DNA from 4 places in the Shewanella sp. 10N.286.52.E4 genome. Region 3 is predicted to be linked to each of the others. Evidence: predicted binding sites of a transcription regulator. Region 3 holds the regulator's gene; each other region holds the start of a gene.
What was found. The regulator sigma-54, encoded in region 3, starts transcription at its own class of promoters, with help from an activator protein. The targets are predictions, from matches to a motif close to GTTGGCACGNNNNTNGNNT.

Region 1: AB4153_RS06055 (TorF family putative porin) is a predicted target of sigma-54. The motif match lies at 2,110-2,128, and genes of this name have one in related genera.
Region 2: flgB (flagellar basal body rod protein FlgB) is a predicted target of sigma-54. The motif match lies at 1,681-1,699, and genes of this name have one in related genera.
Region 4: AB4153_RS16700 (flagellar assembly protein T N-terminal domain-containing protein) is a predicted target of sigma-54. The motif match lies at 1,203-1,221, and genes of this name have one in related genera.

The regions. Positions count from the first base shown of each region.
Region 1 is NZ_JBFRJJ010000010.1:220,931-224,446, forward strand. It holds gene AB4153_RS06035 (DUF4240 domain-containing protein) at 1-34, opposite strand, end outside; gene AB4153_RS06040 (hypothetical protein) at 140-547, shown strand; gene AB4153_RS06045 (response regulator) at 636-1,433, shown strand; gene AB4153_RS06050 (HU family DNA-binding protein) at 1,642-1,914, shown strand; gene AB4153_RS06055 (TorF family putative porin) at 2,218-2,910, shown strand; gene AB4153_RS06060 (hypothetical protein) at 3,244-3,417, shown strand; gene AB4153_RS06065 (hypothetical protein) at 3,481-3,516, opposite strand, start outside.
Region 2 is NZ_JBFRJJ010000028.1:121,638-125,153, reverse strand. It holds gene AB4153_RS16670 (chemotaxis protein CheV) at 1-551, shown strand, start outside; gene AB4153_RS16665 (protein-glutamate O-methyltransferase CheR) at 750-1,583, shown strand; gene flgB (flagellar basal body rod protein FlgB) at 1,733-2,131, shown strand; gene flgC (flagellar basal body rod protein FlgC) at 2,134-2,550, shown strand; gene flgD (flagellar hook assembly protein FlgD) at 2,575-3,345, shown strand; gene flgE (flagellar hook protein FlgE) at 3,449-3,516, shown strand, end outside.
Region 3 is NZ_JBFRJJ010000007.1:135,115-138,630, reverse strand. It holds gene rapZ (RNase adapter RapZ) at 1-374, opposite strand, end outside; gene ptsN (PTS IIA-like nitrogen regulatory protein PtsN) at 371-814, opposite strand; gene hpf (ribosome hibernation promoting factor) at 817-1,104, opposite strand; gene AB4153_RS04505 (RNA polymerase factor sigma-54) at 1,129-2,613, opposite strand; gene lptB (LPS export ABC transporter ATP-binding protein) at 2,795-3,516, opposite strand, start outside.
Region 4 is NZ_JBFRJJ010000028.1:127,822-131,337, forward strand. It holds gene AB4153_RS16690 (LPP20 family lipoprotein) at 1-216, opposite strand, end outside; gene AB4153_RS16695 (FlgO family outer membrane protein) at 213-923, opposite strand; gene AB4153_RS16700 (flagellar assembly protein T N-terminal domain-containing protein) at 1,308-1,751, shown strand; partial or broken gene AB4153_RS16705 (flagella assembly protein FlgT middle domain-containing protein) at 1,764-2,111, shown strand; gene AB4153_RS16710 (FlgT C-terminal domain-containing protein) at 2,166-2,489, shown strand; gene AB4153_RS16715 (6-hydroxymethylpterin diphosphokinase MptE-like protein) at 2,582-3,516, shown strand, end outside.

The sequences.
Region 1 (3,516 bases), on a different contig from region 3:
GGGTTACCAGTGACCAAAAGTCAGCTTCTGTCATTTCACTTTTCCTAAATTCTTTTGCAAACAACTCACAAAATTGATTCTTCTCGCGGTATTCTACACCACATAAAATCTAAAACCTTACAGCCTATATCTAATCGCTATGAATAAACTCAGTCCTATCAGCACCAAACCACCACGCAGACTCATTATTCTGATGACATTTTATGTTTTGTTATCCATTCTTGCATTATTGCGTTCATACTCCATCCAAGGGATAGACTTGTTTACTATTGGCGTGATCCCGGTACTTTTCGGCCTTATAAAGCGAACCCATTGGGCTAGCATGGTATTTAAAATTTACTTAGGTATTCAAACATTAGCCGCGTTAGCACTGACCACGACCGCCATCATTGCCTATCAAATCGCCCCTGAAGATGTAAAAGTAGAGTTTCAAGGTACTGAGCTTCCCATTCCAGCAATCGCTTTAACCGTACTGCTCATTCTCAGCTTTCAATATTGGGTCGCATTCAGTCAAAAAACCAAAGAGTACTTGCAGCGAACTTGTTAACCATTCGGGTGTTATAAGTATATTCAAAGCTAACCTTAGGTTAAAATGCACAGCATAAGACTCAATTACAAAAAAAAGAAGAAGTAGCATGAGCCATTTATCACCCAGTGAACTGTCGATTTTGCTGTTGGAGCCTTCAGAGGTTCAACGAAAAATCATCATTGCTAAATTACACCAAGAAGGTGTTGATAGCATTCAAACAGCATCTAATCTTACTGAAGCTAAAGACATCATTGCCCGCCATACACCTGATTTAATTGTTAGTGCATTACATTTTGAAGATGGTGAGGCCACAGAACTCTTAAGTTTTATTAAACAAAAATCAGCCTATCAAGATATTCAATTCATGCTGGTTTCTAGCGAATGTCGTCGTGAGCAATTAGAAATATTCAGACAATCTGGTGTCGTGGCAATTTTACCTAAACCCTTTGATGCAGACCATTTGGCTACAGCGCTAAATTCAACCATCGACCTCATTAGTAATGATGAATTAGATTTGAGTCATTTCGATGTCCAAGATATCCGAACTTTAGTTGTCGATGATAGCCGAATGGCACGTAACGTCATTAAACGCACTATAGGTAATTTAGGGATAAGAATTATCAGTGAAGCCGAAGATGGAGCTAAAGCCATTGAGCTTATGCAACAACAAATGTTTGATTTGGTCATCACTGATTACAATATGCCTAGTGTTGATGGATTAGCATTAACTCAATACATTCGTAATCAAAGCCAGCAATCACATATTCCGATTTTAATGGTCTCCTCCGAAGCAAACGACACTCATTTAAGTAACGTTTCCAGTGCCGGTGTTAACGCCTTATGTGACAAACCTTTCGAACCTAAACTCGTCAAACAACTGCTTTACCAACTATTAGAAGAATAGCCTGCTCAAAAAGTAAATGACTTTTGGCTCTTCGTCACTAGTCATTTTCACTGATGAAATAGCCCAATTGGCTATTTTACGCCTTAAATGTCGCCAAAATGCCATATCGCTACACATTAATCAGATAAAAGGCTTTTAAACCCCCATGGCTTATGGCATGTTAATCTAGTTTTAAATAAACACATCTATGGAAAGCAGAGAATACAACATGAACAAAAGTGAATTAATTGCAAAAATTGCAGAAAATGCTGAGCTGACTAAAGCTGAAGCTGGTCGCGCACTAAAGTCTTTTGAAGAAGCTGTTACTGAAGCCATGAAAAGTGGTGACAAGATTTCTATCGTAGGTTTTGGTTCTTTTGAAACCTCAGTTCGTGCAGCACGTACTGGCCGTAACCCACAAACCGGCAAAGAAATCCAAATTGCTGAAGCGACTGTACCAAAATTCAAAGCTGGTAAAACACTGAAAGATAGCGTTAATTAAATTAACAGCTTGAATTATAAAACCTCCCCATGGGAGGTTTTTTTATGCCTTTTTCTACAGAACTAGGTTTAAAGTACAGGAATAGCGCACAAATCTTGCACACTAAAAGTGCAACCCTGCTTCATATCCATGCAACATTTTTGCTACAAGTCGGTGCAGAAACAGCTAAATATCTGAAAATGTAGCAATTTCAAACATGGCACACCATTAGCAATACCTCATACAGATAAAATCAACATTGAACATTGCTGCCCGATTACTAAGCAACAAGTTCAGTGATAAGAAAAACTTGAGGGAATGAAAATGAAAACATCGATATATAAAGCTATTGCGCTATCAACAGGTTTATTACTCAGTGGTTCTGCTTTAGCAGAAGTCACAGGTAACATCGGAGCGACATCAAATTACCTTTGGCGCGGTGTAAGCCAAACTGATAACGGCGCAGCTGTGCAAGGTGGCATTGATTACGCTGCTGATTCTGGCTTTTATGTTGGCGGTTGGGCTTCAAATGTCGATTTTGGTGATGGCACAAGTTACGAACTAGATATCTATGCGGGTTACGGTGGTAACATTACTGAAGACTTAAGCTATGACATCAACTACCTTTACTACGCTTACCCAGATTCACCAGGAAGTGTTGATTTTGGTGAAGTAACAGTTGGTCTAGCATGGAAATGGTTAGATGTTTCATACTCTCACACTGTCAATGGTGGTGATGATATCGCTGCTGAGCCATTAGACTCTGCGGACATGATGTATGCACAAGCTAACTTAACGTTCCCATTGACTGAAAAATTGTCTCTGGGCGTTCATTACGGCTACTCTGATGGTGATGTCATCATGAGCTGGTTCGATACTGATAGCTACTCTGAATATAATGTGTCACTGAGCGCAGATACAGATTACGGTACAGTGTCATTCACTGCATCTGATACTGACTTAGATGAAGATGACGCTAAAATTGTTTTAGGTTACTCATATAGCTTCGGTTTATAAGGCTTAAACATTACTTTCTCAATTGAGGAAGTATGATTACAGCATGTTAAGCACTAAAAGCGCCACTCATTCAGAGTGGCGTTTTTAATGGCAATAATAAAATTTTCGATTCTACAATTAAGCAAAAATTTAAATACCTGCTACATTCAAAATATATGACTGATGAGGTGTAAGCGCAGACATTCTTCCGTCCTATTTTCAGTTCCATTCAACATTGACGTTACCGGCACAAACTAACCTGTGAACAATCAGGGCAGGTTTACCTTTACATTTAGCACTGGTGTTACGACTCACGCTAAACCGTTAGTCAAGAATGATATAGAGGGTAGAACGATGGCCAATATTACAGAAACCATTCCCAATGACACAGAAATTGAAGCAATGGTCACGCCTAGAAATAAGCGTTCAGCTGAGATTATTGAACGGAAAAGACAAGTGAAACGTCGTTTAGATGATTATTTAGAACAAGCAGAATTACGTAAAAATCTAGATGATGAATTATTCTAGCCTGAGTAAACTATTGCAGCGTTATCAGGCTAATTCTTTTCAGGCTTCGGCTCCAACCTAATATTAAGACTTTAAAAAGTATGCAAGACCACTGCACTC
Region 2 (3,516 bases), on a different contig from region 3:
CACAAGGTGCGGGACGTAATTCATATCTAACAGCAGTGACTGAAATTGAAGGTGAATTGGTCGAGATTTTGGACGTTGAAAAAATCTTAGATGAAATCTCACCTGTTAAGACTGAAATCAGTAAAGAAGCTGATGAAGCGTTAACTATCGACCGTGATCAGCATTATCATATTATGGTCATTGATGACTCTGCGGTGGCACGTAAACAAATTATTCGTTCTTTAGAGTCTTTGAATCTGCAAATTGATACTGCAATTGATGGTAAAGATGCACTCGAAAAACTCAAAGCTATAGCAACAGAAATGGACAATGTCGCTGACGAAATTCCATTAATCATCTCTGATATTGAAATGCCTGAGATGGACGGTTATACCCTAACTGCTGAAATTCGAGATGATCCAAAACTAAAAGACATTAAAGTTGTATTACATACTTCGTTAAGTGGTGTCTTTAACCAAGCAATGGTTGAGAAAGTCGGTGCAAATGATTTTATCGCAAAATTTAATCCGGATGAGCTGGCTTCTGCTGTAAATAAACACTTAATTTTATAAGCATTATTATCATTCTCTGTCTATGATTAACTTAATAGACAGATGAATGTTATCTATGAAACTGCAGCATCTCGTTAAGTTCATTAAAATGAATGTTTGAGTTAGCAAGTCAACATTGATAGCGTTAGATGAGTCAATCAAGTGACCGGTTCACACTGAAATTACTTGTAGGTAGTTTCTTTATAATAGGGTGTAAATGTGACGAATAAATCACTCGCTGAAGCAGAATATAATCAGTTTAAGCTTTTTTTAGAGCAGCACAGCGGCATTGTATTAGGTGACAACAAGCAGTACTTGGTAAGAAGTCGTTTAGCTCCATTGATGGGTAAACATGATTTACCCTCATTATCTGAAGTCGTTAAACGCTCAATGAAGCCAACAGAAAGACATTTACGGGCAGAAGTTATTGATGCCATGACCACAAATGAAACCTTGTGGTTTAGGGATAAATACCCCTTTGAATTACTTCATAATTCATTATTACCTGAATATAGCCGTTTAGGGCGTCCATTGAAAATATGGTCAGCTGCATGCTCGTCTGGGCAAGAACCTTACTCCTTAGCGATGACCATTCTTGAGTATCAGCAACGTAAGCCTGGTGCGTTACCCGGAAACGCGACTATTCAAGCAACTGACTTATCACCTTCGATGTTAGAGCGGTGTAAGAATGCAGAATATGACAGTTTAGCGTTAGCGCGTGGGTTATCTCCTGAACGCAAACGCCAATTCTTTGATCAATTACCGTCTGGTAATATGAAAGTTAAAGATAACGTTAAGCGATTAGTGAACTTTAGAGCGCATAACTTACTTGAAAGTTATAGCCTTTTAGGTAAATACGACATTATTTTTTGTCGTAATGTACTGATTTATTTTGCCCCTGAGGCAAAAGCTAAAATACTGCGGCAATTTGCTGCCGCTTTGAATCCTAACGGCATACTATTTTTAGGTGCGTCAGAATCTATCTCAGGTTTGACTGACGAATTCAGTATGGTTCGATGTAACCCTGGTATTTATTATCAAAAGAAAACCTAATTATAATACATTGTAAATAAAGGTTTTTTATCATTTTCTATGCCAGCTTCTGCTGGCGTTATTTTTTTTATCTATTTCGCATCTACTTCCTAAATGTTTTGGCATAACCTTTGCTTTATTCCTCTCAGTTAGCTGATGGAGGCAATTTTATGGCGATTAATTTTGAAAATGGTTTGGGGATACATCAATACTCATTGGGCATTCGTGCTCAAAGGGCTGAAGTGCTATCAAGTAACATCGCCAATTCAAATACGCCTGGCTATAAAGCACGTGATGTAGACTTTGCGTCTGCCATGAATAGTGCTCGTTCTCATCAGCAAGGTTTACAAATGAGTCAAACAACTGACAAGCATTTTGATTTAAAGGCGCTTAGCCAAGAACATGTTCAGTTCCGCGTACCCAATCAGCCAGATACAGGCGATGGCAATACCGTTGACTCCCAGCAAGAACAAGCTGCTTTTATGCAAAACTCTTTAGAATATCAAATGTCATTGGGTTTCCTTGAAAGTAAGTTTTCTGGCATGCGTAAAGCGATTAGAGGAGATTAATCATGAGTCTATTTAATATTTTTAATGTGTCAGGTTCAGGTATGTCAGCACAATCAGTGCGACTGAATACGACTGCCAGTAACATTGCCAACGCCGATTCAGTCTCTAGTAGTGTTGATCAAACTTATAAGTCGCGCCATCCGATTTTTGAAGCTGAAATGGCTAAAGCGACGAGTCAACAAAATAGTTCTCACAGTGTCAGTGTTAAAGGCATTGTTGAAAGTGATAAACCATTATTAAAGGAGTTCTCTCCTGATCATCCAATGGCTGATGGTGATGGGTTTATCTATAAACCAAATGTGAATATGATGGAAGAAATGGCAGACATGATTTCTGCATCTCGGTCATATCAAATGAATGTCCAAGTGGCTGATGCAGCTAAATCTATGCTGCAGCAAACGCTTCGTATGGGTAAGTAATATGAAATTTGATGGAGGTAACAGATGAGCCTCGTAAATCCTTACAGCAGTCAAACATTGCCGCAGACACAGTCGAGCAGTACAAGTAGTGTTGCTTCAAATACAACACAAACGGCTACGACAGGTAATGCTTTTCTAGACAGTGTTCAGCATGCTGAAGTCGCTGAAACACCTGAGCCTAATAGCCAGGAGCTGACTCAAGCGGATTTCTTCGCTTTATTAAGCCAACAGCTGTCAATGCAAGATCCATTTAAACCTGTAGAAAATGACCAGATGATTTCTCAAATGGCATCTTTCTCAACGGTTGATGGTATCTCAAAATTGAATGAAGAAATCCTAAATCTAAATAACTTAACTAGCTCCAGCCAAGCGTTACAAGCATCAGGACTTGTTGGTCAAAAAGTACTTATTCCATCAGATACAGGGCATATCTCTAGTGAAAGCCCTGAAGTGAAAGGGGTGATCAGTACGCCGACACCGATTGACAGCATTACTGTGAATATCGAGGATGAATCCGGCCAAGTTATCAGAACATTCGAAGTTGATGGTTCTGCAGGCGGTAACATCGATGTGACATGGGATGGCCTAGATAAAAACGGTGAGCCTGTTGCTGAAGGAAATTATGCCATTAAAGCTAACGGTAAAATTGATGGCACATCAGAAGACTTAGCGGTATCGACTTACGCACATGTTTCCAGCGTTTCATTGGGTGATGTCACAACCGGGGCGATATTAAACCTTCGTGGTATTGGCGGCATTCAATTGTCAGATGTACTTGCTGTTGCGGAAAGTTAATTTACTAAAAGTTAGACCGTGGAAAGCTTAAAACCAAATTTCAATAATGGTCAGAATACTGACTATTAACAATAAATAGAATTAGTAAGAGAAGGGGTGAATTATGTCGTTTAACATTGCTTTGAGTGGTATTTCAGCTGCTCAAAAAGATCTCAATACCACAGCAAATAA
Region 3 (3,516 bases):
GGCTCGAGTAAACGGCCTTCTAATTGAATCGCTTCTTGCAGTGAAATTTGGTTTTTTGACAGAGGGTGTAAACGGCGGGTTTCACTGTAGCGCTTTAACAGCACTTGATCATTAGAATTTAAAAATAGACTAATGATGGTCGTATCGTCAGAAAGTAAGGCTATCTGCTCTTCTAGCACTTTGCCTTGCTCTTCAATATTACGAACGTCGACGCTAATCGCGACAAGGTCGTTATTGCCTTTGAGCTGTTCAAGTAAACTACCAATAAGTGGTAAAGGTAGGTTATCAACACAGTAATAACCTAAATCTTCTAATACCCTTAGTGCTACTGATTTACCTGAGCCTGATCGTCCTGATACGATGACAAGTTTCATGCAGTTATAACCTGATAAAGTTCTGTAGCGTCATGACTCTTTCGAAGTCGCTTAAGGATTAATTTATCGCTCAGTTTTTCAGCCATACTCGACAGCGTACTTAAATGCTGTTGGCATTGATCAGAAGGAACTAACAGCGCAAATAATATATCCACGGGTTTCTTGTCGATAGCATCAAACTCAATGCCTTCTTCACACTTGATCAAAATTGCTATCGGTTCTTCGATATCAGTTAATCGACCATGAGGAATCGCAATGCCATTTCCTATACCTGTACTACCCATTTTTTCACGGGCTATTAAACTTTCAAAAATAGCCTGTGAAGATAGGGTTGGGTACTGGGCAGCCATTAAATCGCTGATAAGTTCCAGTACTTTTTTCTTACTGCCCGGCGTGGCGCAGGTAGTGCACGCCGGCTGCAGAATGGTGCGAAGTTCCATCGTTAGTGTTTAATTAACTTCTCTTTGTGTTTAATTACCTGACGATCTAATTTGTCGATCAGGGCGTCAATTGCAACATACATATCAGCGTTCTGTGATACCGCAAAAACTTCACCTCCTTTGAGGTGTAATTTTGCCTCTGCAATTTGTTGCAGCTTTTGAACATTGAGCACAACGTGAACATTATTGATCTGTTCGAAGTGTCGTTCAAGCTTTGAAAACTTAGTTTGTACATACTCACGTAAAGATTGAGTAATTTCCACATGGTGCCCAGTCAGGTTAATTTGCATATATCATCCTCCAATAACAAAGGCTTATAGGCTTTTGCGTTGGTTTGAGGGAGGGATGAGCATTGCTTCACGATATTTGGCGATCGTACGCCGAGCAACATTGATCCCTTGTTCTGCCAATAGCGTCGCCATTTTACTATCGCTAAGTGGCTTTTGCTGGTTTTCTGCCGCAACAAGCTTTTTAATAAATGCGCGAATTGCAGTAGAAGAACACTCTCCGCCATCATCAGTACTCACATGGCTTGAAAAGAAATATTTTAGTTCAAAAAGTCCCCTAGGGGTGTGCATATACTTTTGTGTCGTGACACGCGAAATGGTTGATTCATGCATTTCAACGGCTTCAGCAATGTCATTAAGTACCATTGGCTTCATTGCTTCTTCGCCAAACTCAAAAAAGCCTTGTTGAAATTGCACAATACAATTAGCCACTTTTAATAAGGTTTCATTGCGGCTTTCAATACTTTTGATAAACCATTTTGCTTCTTGCAAATGACCACGGATAAATTGGCTGTCTGATTGGTTTGCTGAGCCTTTTGCCATTGCTGCATATTGCTGATTCACACCAATTTTTGGCATGTTATCTGGATTTAACTCAACGACCCAACGGCCACTCTTTTTAAACACTGTCACATCTGGAATGACATATTCATCTTTAATAGGAGTGATCTGTAACCCTGGACGTGGGTTAAGCGTTTGAATAAATTGAATCGCTTCGCGTAAATCATCTTCTTTAAGCTTGGTTTTACGCATTAATAATCTAAAGTCGCGGCCTGCAATTAAGTCTAGGTGTTCTGCAATCAGTAGCTTAACGTTATCGATACAAGGTATTTCACTAGGGTATTGGCCCAGCTGAATCATCAAGCATTCGCTTAAATCTCTTGCTGCAACGCCTACAGGATCAAAATGCTGTACTCGTTTGAGTACAGCTTCAACTTCATCGAGTTCAATATCTTCTAGGCCTAAAGCTTGCAATATGTCTTCAGTTGTTTGGGTTAAGTAACCACGTTCATCAACGGCATCGATAATCGCCGTAGCAATTACCAGATCGTTTTCAGAAAAAGGGGTGAGATTTTTTTGCCACTCTAAATGCTCATATAAGCCTTCTGTGGTTTCACCCTGAAAAGGCATATCGTCATCACGAGCCACTGCGCCAGAACCTGAACTTGGTGATGCTGTGTAAACTTCATCCCATGTGGTATCCATTGGTAATTCGTCTGGCATGGATTCTTTGGTTAACGATTCAGTGGTGTCTACGGTTGAGGTGTCTTTTTCAACAGTCACTTGGCTGTTATCACTAAAATCAGTATCGGTTTGCTGGGCGTTTTCTTTTACAGGTTCTTTTGCTTTAGCAAACTCATCTTCGAGCTCAAGGAGTGGATTTGAGTCAAGTGCTTGTTGAATTTCTTGCTGTAGCTCCAATGAGGAAAGTTGCAATAAGCGAATGGCTTGTTGCAACTGTGGGGTCATAGTCAGGTGTTGACCCATTTTGAGTTGGAGTGAGGCTTTCATTTACCGCTTATCCCTAATTGAGTTTCATCATCGCGACTAACAATTGTGTGGGTCTAGCACCTTTTTAAACTGCTTCTAGGCTTAAGCTGAACCTTGGCTTAAGTTCAGTCTAGAACATTGCACTAAAAAGTGGGACTGATACTGGTCGCGACATGCCATATTGTGCACTAAAGAATGCTAACTATAGCTTGAATTGCTCACCTAAGTATACTGACCTGACTTGCTGATTGTCTAAGATTTCAGCAGGCGTGCCTTCTGCAATTAAATCACCGTGGCTAACAATATACGCGCGCTCACATACATCAAGCGTTTCACGAACATTATGGTCGGTAATGAGTACTCCAAGTCCACGATTTTTTAGTTGTTGAATAATTTTCTTGATATCTATCACAGAGATAGGGTCGACACCAGCAAAGGGCTCATCTAGCAGAATGAACTTAGGGTTTGCCGCTAATGCGCGTGCGATTTCAACACGTCGACGTTCACCACCCGATAATGCCATACCTTGGCTATCGCGAATGTGAGTAATATTAAACTCTTCTAATAAGTGCTCTAACTCTTCGATGCGCTGCTCAGTCGTTAAACTTTTGCGGGTTTGCAACACCGCCATAATATTATCGTGTACGGTTAACTTGCGAAAAATGCTGGCTTCTTGCGGTAAATAACCAATGCCTTTGCGTGCACGCAGGTGCATTGGATCTGCCGTGAGATCATCTGAATCAATTAATATGCGGCCTTTATCACTTTTAACTAAGCCAACGACCATATAAAAGGTGGTGGTTTTACCTGCACCATTTGGCCCTAATAGCCCAACAATTTGCCCAGTTTTAACGGTAAGACTGACATTTTTGACCACTTGGCGACTTTTGTAGCTTTTAGCCAAGTTTTCAGCTGTTAAGGTAA
Region 4 (3,516 bases), on a different contig from region 3:
ACGATACGCCGCAATTTTTGACGCTTGCATCGCCATTAACACTTTATGAGATTGCTCTTTTGCTGGCTGGGTCGCGAGAGGGGCATAACCTATCGCGGTTAATTTTGGAAACTGCTCAGGCGCCTCTGTTTCCCACTGAACATATTTATCATTACTTGAGCAACCGACTAACGATAATGCTGCGACAGACATCATTGCCATTAAAAGCTTTTTCATAATTTCTCTCCTAGCACAGCCACTTTTCCATCCCCAGATTGCTCATTACGATAGAGCAAACCATTTTCTGAGGTAACTTTATTAGAGGGTGATAAGTAACCCGGTAAACTGTCTGTATGAACAAAAGTTTGTACAGCAGACACCACTCGATTATTGGTTACATTAACAATCCTGGCATTCAACACGACTCCTTGTGTTGTTGTAGCCATTGTCGACACAACAACATGGGACACGGGTAAATCAGACGGCAATAGCTTCCAATCACGACTGAGAATAAACTCACCTTGTTCTGTTGCTCTTATGGCATTAGCCACATTCATATCAACTAAATTAAATTCATGAGCATGAAATGCTGCAACAAAACCTTGTTGTAGCTGCAAACCTAGAGCGTCAGTTTGACTAAAAGCATCTATTTTTACAGGTGTCGTCACCAATAAAGGTTGATCTGAACGCAGGCTATCATTTTGTAATACCAGTTCATTGACGATTTTTTCTGCAAGTGTGTTCACTTGAGACTTTGGGGCTAAACCGACCTTCTCTATATTGTAGCTTAATGCTTTTGGCGTCTGAGCTTCTGGTTCGGACATAAACCATGAGTTAGTGTCAGTAGGCTGCCCAGTATAGGTTAACTCATCGCCACTCTTTGACGTCTCACTTGCGCAAGCTGCCATTAATAAAGCGATGGGTAATAAAATAAATTGACGCATAGCCTTTATATCCTTAACTCAATTCATGCACTGTCATTGGCGTTATCTAGAGAAGTATGGTTTTAAACCCAGTGAACAAACCTTACTCATTCAATGGGTATCAAGTGGCCTAACTTTATTAATAACCATATTCGTCATCACACTCATAACAATGTTAATAGCCACACTCTCTGAAACCCTATCGGCACTTAAGTTAAAAACTTTATCATTTAACCGCTATTAATTAGCCATGATGAGCCTTTTCTAAATGTTCACACTTATCAAAGCCACAGATACACAAAGGGCACAATTATTGCTTTGCTATAAAGACTCATAAAAATGGTGTCTAAAAGTCATTAAGTTGGCACTGATATCTTCATTATTTTGTAAAAAGTGAAACTGAACATGCCGAATTTAAACATTAAATTATTATTTTTTTCAGTGCTTGTACTGCAATTGGCTAGTATCAGTCACGTCGCTTTTGCACAAAGAATCGAAGTATCAGGTCAAGCGAGCATAGTCGATGGCAATATTGATAAAGCCCGTGAAGCTGCAATAAATCAAGCATTAAACTATGCCAGCTTAAAAGCTGGAGTGAACTTCAATAGTCGTCAAACCATTAATCAAGGCAACTTGACTCAAAATGCATTTCAAGTACAACGCATGGGTGAGGCTAAAAATATTGAAGTGGTATCAGAAATAATCACCTCAACTGATATTACTGTCTCATTAAGGCTAAACCTCGAATCACAGAAGGTCGTTCAGCAATGTCACAGCCAGCAACTTAAAGCGGCACTGATGATTCCACAAGCTACCATGCGAGATCGCTCCCAATTGCGCTATGGTTAATTAGCCAATTTTGAACAAGCCCTGTCACAACAATATGGCACAGTGATTAATAGCATGTCAGAGTTTAGTTTTGCGCATATGCACGCCGAAGAAAAACTAGACCATAAAAATCAATTGATAAACTTTAGAGGCAACAGGATCCCAAGTTGGTTAGGCGAAATTACTGATAGCCAATATATTTTACAGCCTGAGATTTTAGATATTTCCACAGAGCCAAATCAGAGCTCAATGTTCGGCCTGTGGAGTGATTACCCTCAACGACAAATTAATTTACGCTTTACATTATTTCATGGCATTAGCGGTGAAAAAGTATGGAGTAAAGACTACGCCGCTACAGCAGAATGGGCATTTGATAAAGATGAAACCGTCTCTCCAACAACAAAGCGCTTTTGGAGTTCGACTTACGGACAATCAATGAACCAATTATTTCAACAAAGCACGCAAGATATTGATAACCTCCTAAACTGTCGTCCATTATTAGGACAAATCGTCGCTAAGCAAGGAAACAGAATTATCATCAATCTAGGCCGAAAAAATAACGTTAAAATGGGTGATAACTTTCAAATTGTCTTGCAGCAAAATATCCCAGACAGAGTCAACTTAATGCGTGCAGTCGCAACGAAAAATCGCGCCACAGTTACCATTGAGCAAGTATCAGAAGAAAGCGCAACTGCGGTGCTAGAAGGGATTGGAAGTACAGGCAATATTCAAGTACAAGATATTGTGATTAAAATTTAATACAAACTTTACTGAAGTAAAACCCTGATATATAGGTCAAATTATTAAAAGATAATTTGCGATTTGCTACTAAAAGAAAAGGCTTACAAACAATGGAAAGATCTAGCTCAGTATTTAATAATCAATTTTCAATTAGTCAATTTGGCGAATATTACTTACCGAGTGTTAATCGTAATACCTTTGAGAAAGTGGATTCGACAACTGCGTTTAAACAAAAATTTAAACAAGATATTTTTGCTAAAGACACCCTACATATTGTTCTGGGCTTAGATTCTGGATTATTGGTAAATTACATTCTGGAAGCGCCAAAAACTGATGGCAGTAAATACATTTTTGTTGAACTACCAGAAGTGATGAACATGCTCAACATTGAGATACCTACAGAGCAACAGGATTACCTAAAAGTCATCAGTTTTGATGAGTTAACACACCACATTGAATCTGCAGAAGACGACTTATACTTTATTAAAGACCAGATTGCTGTGACTCTTTCACTAGCGGCTTCATCAGGCGTGATAGAGGAGTATTCAACGCTATACAGCCAAGCTTATCGAACCATAAATCAACACTCTATTTCACATAAAACCAACTTTAACCAAAAGTCTTTTTTTGAACAGCAGATGTTTAACGTGGTTGAAAACCAGTTACCTGCATCATTATTAAAAAATAAGTTTCTTGGTAAAACCGCCATTGTCATTGGTGGTGGCCCGTCACTGGATCTACACCTAGAGTGGATAAAAGAAAACTATCAACAACTCTTTATCTTTACCGTTTCAAGATTTGCAGCAAAACTCTCCCAAGCTGGTATTCCCGCACATATTATTGTTTCAGTTGATCCCCAAGATACGAGCTTTGAAGTGAATCGTGACATGATGAAATTAGCAGGAGAAAGCCTGTTCATCAATTCACATCATGTCAATCATAGAATTCTTGCTCAATGGCAAGGTAAATCATTGTTCTTGGGAGATCAGTTACCTTGGATTGAAACAGATAATATTCTGACCATCGGACCAACAGTCACAAACAG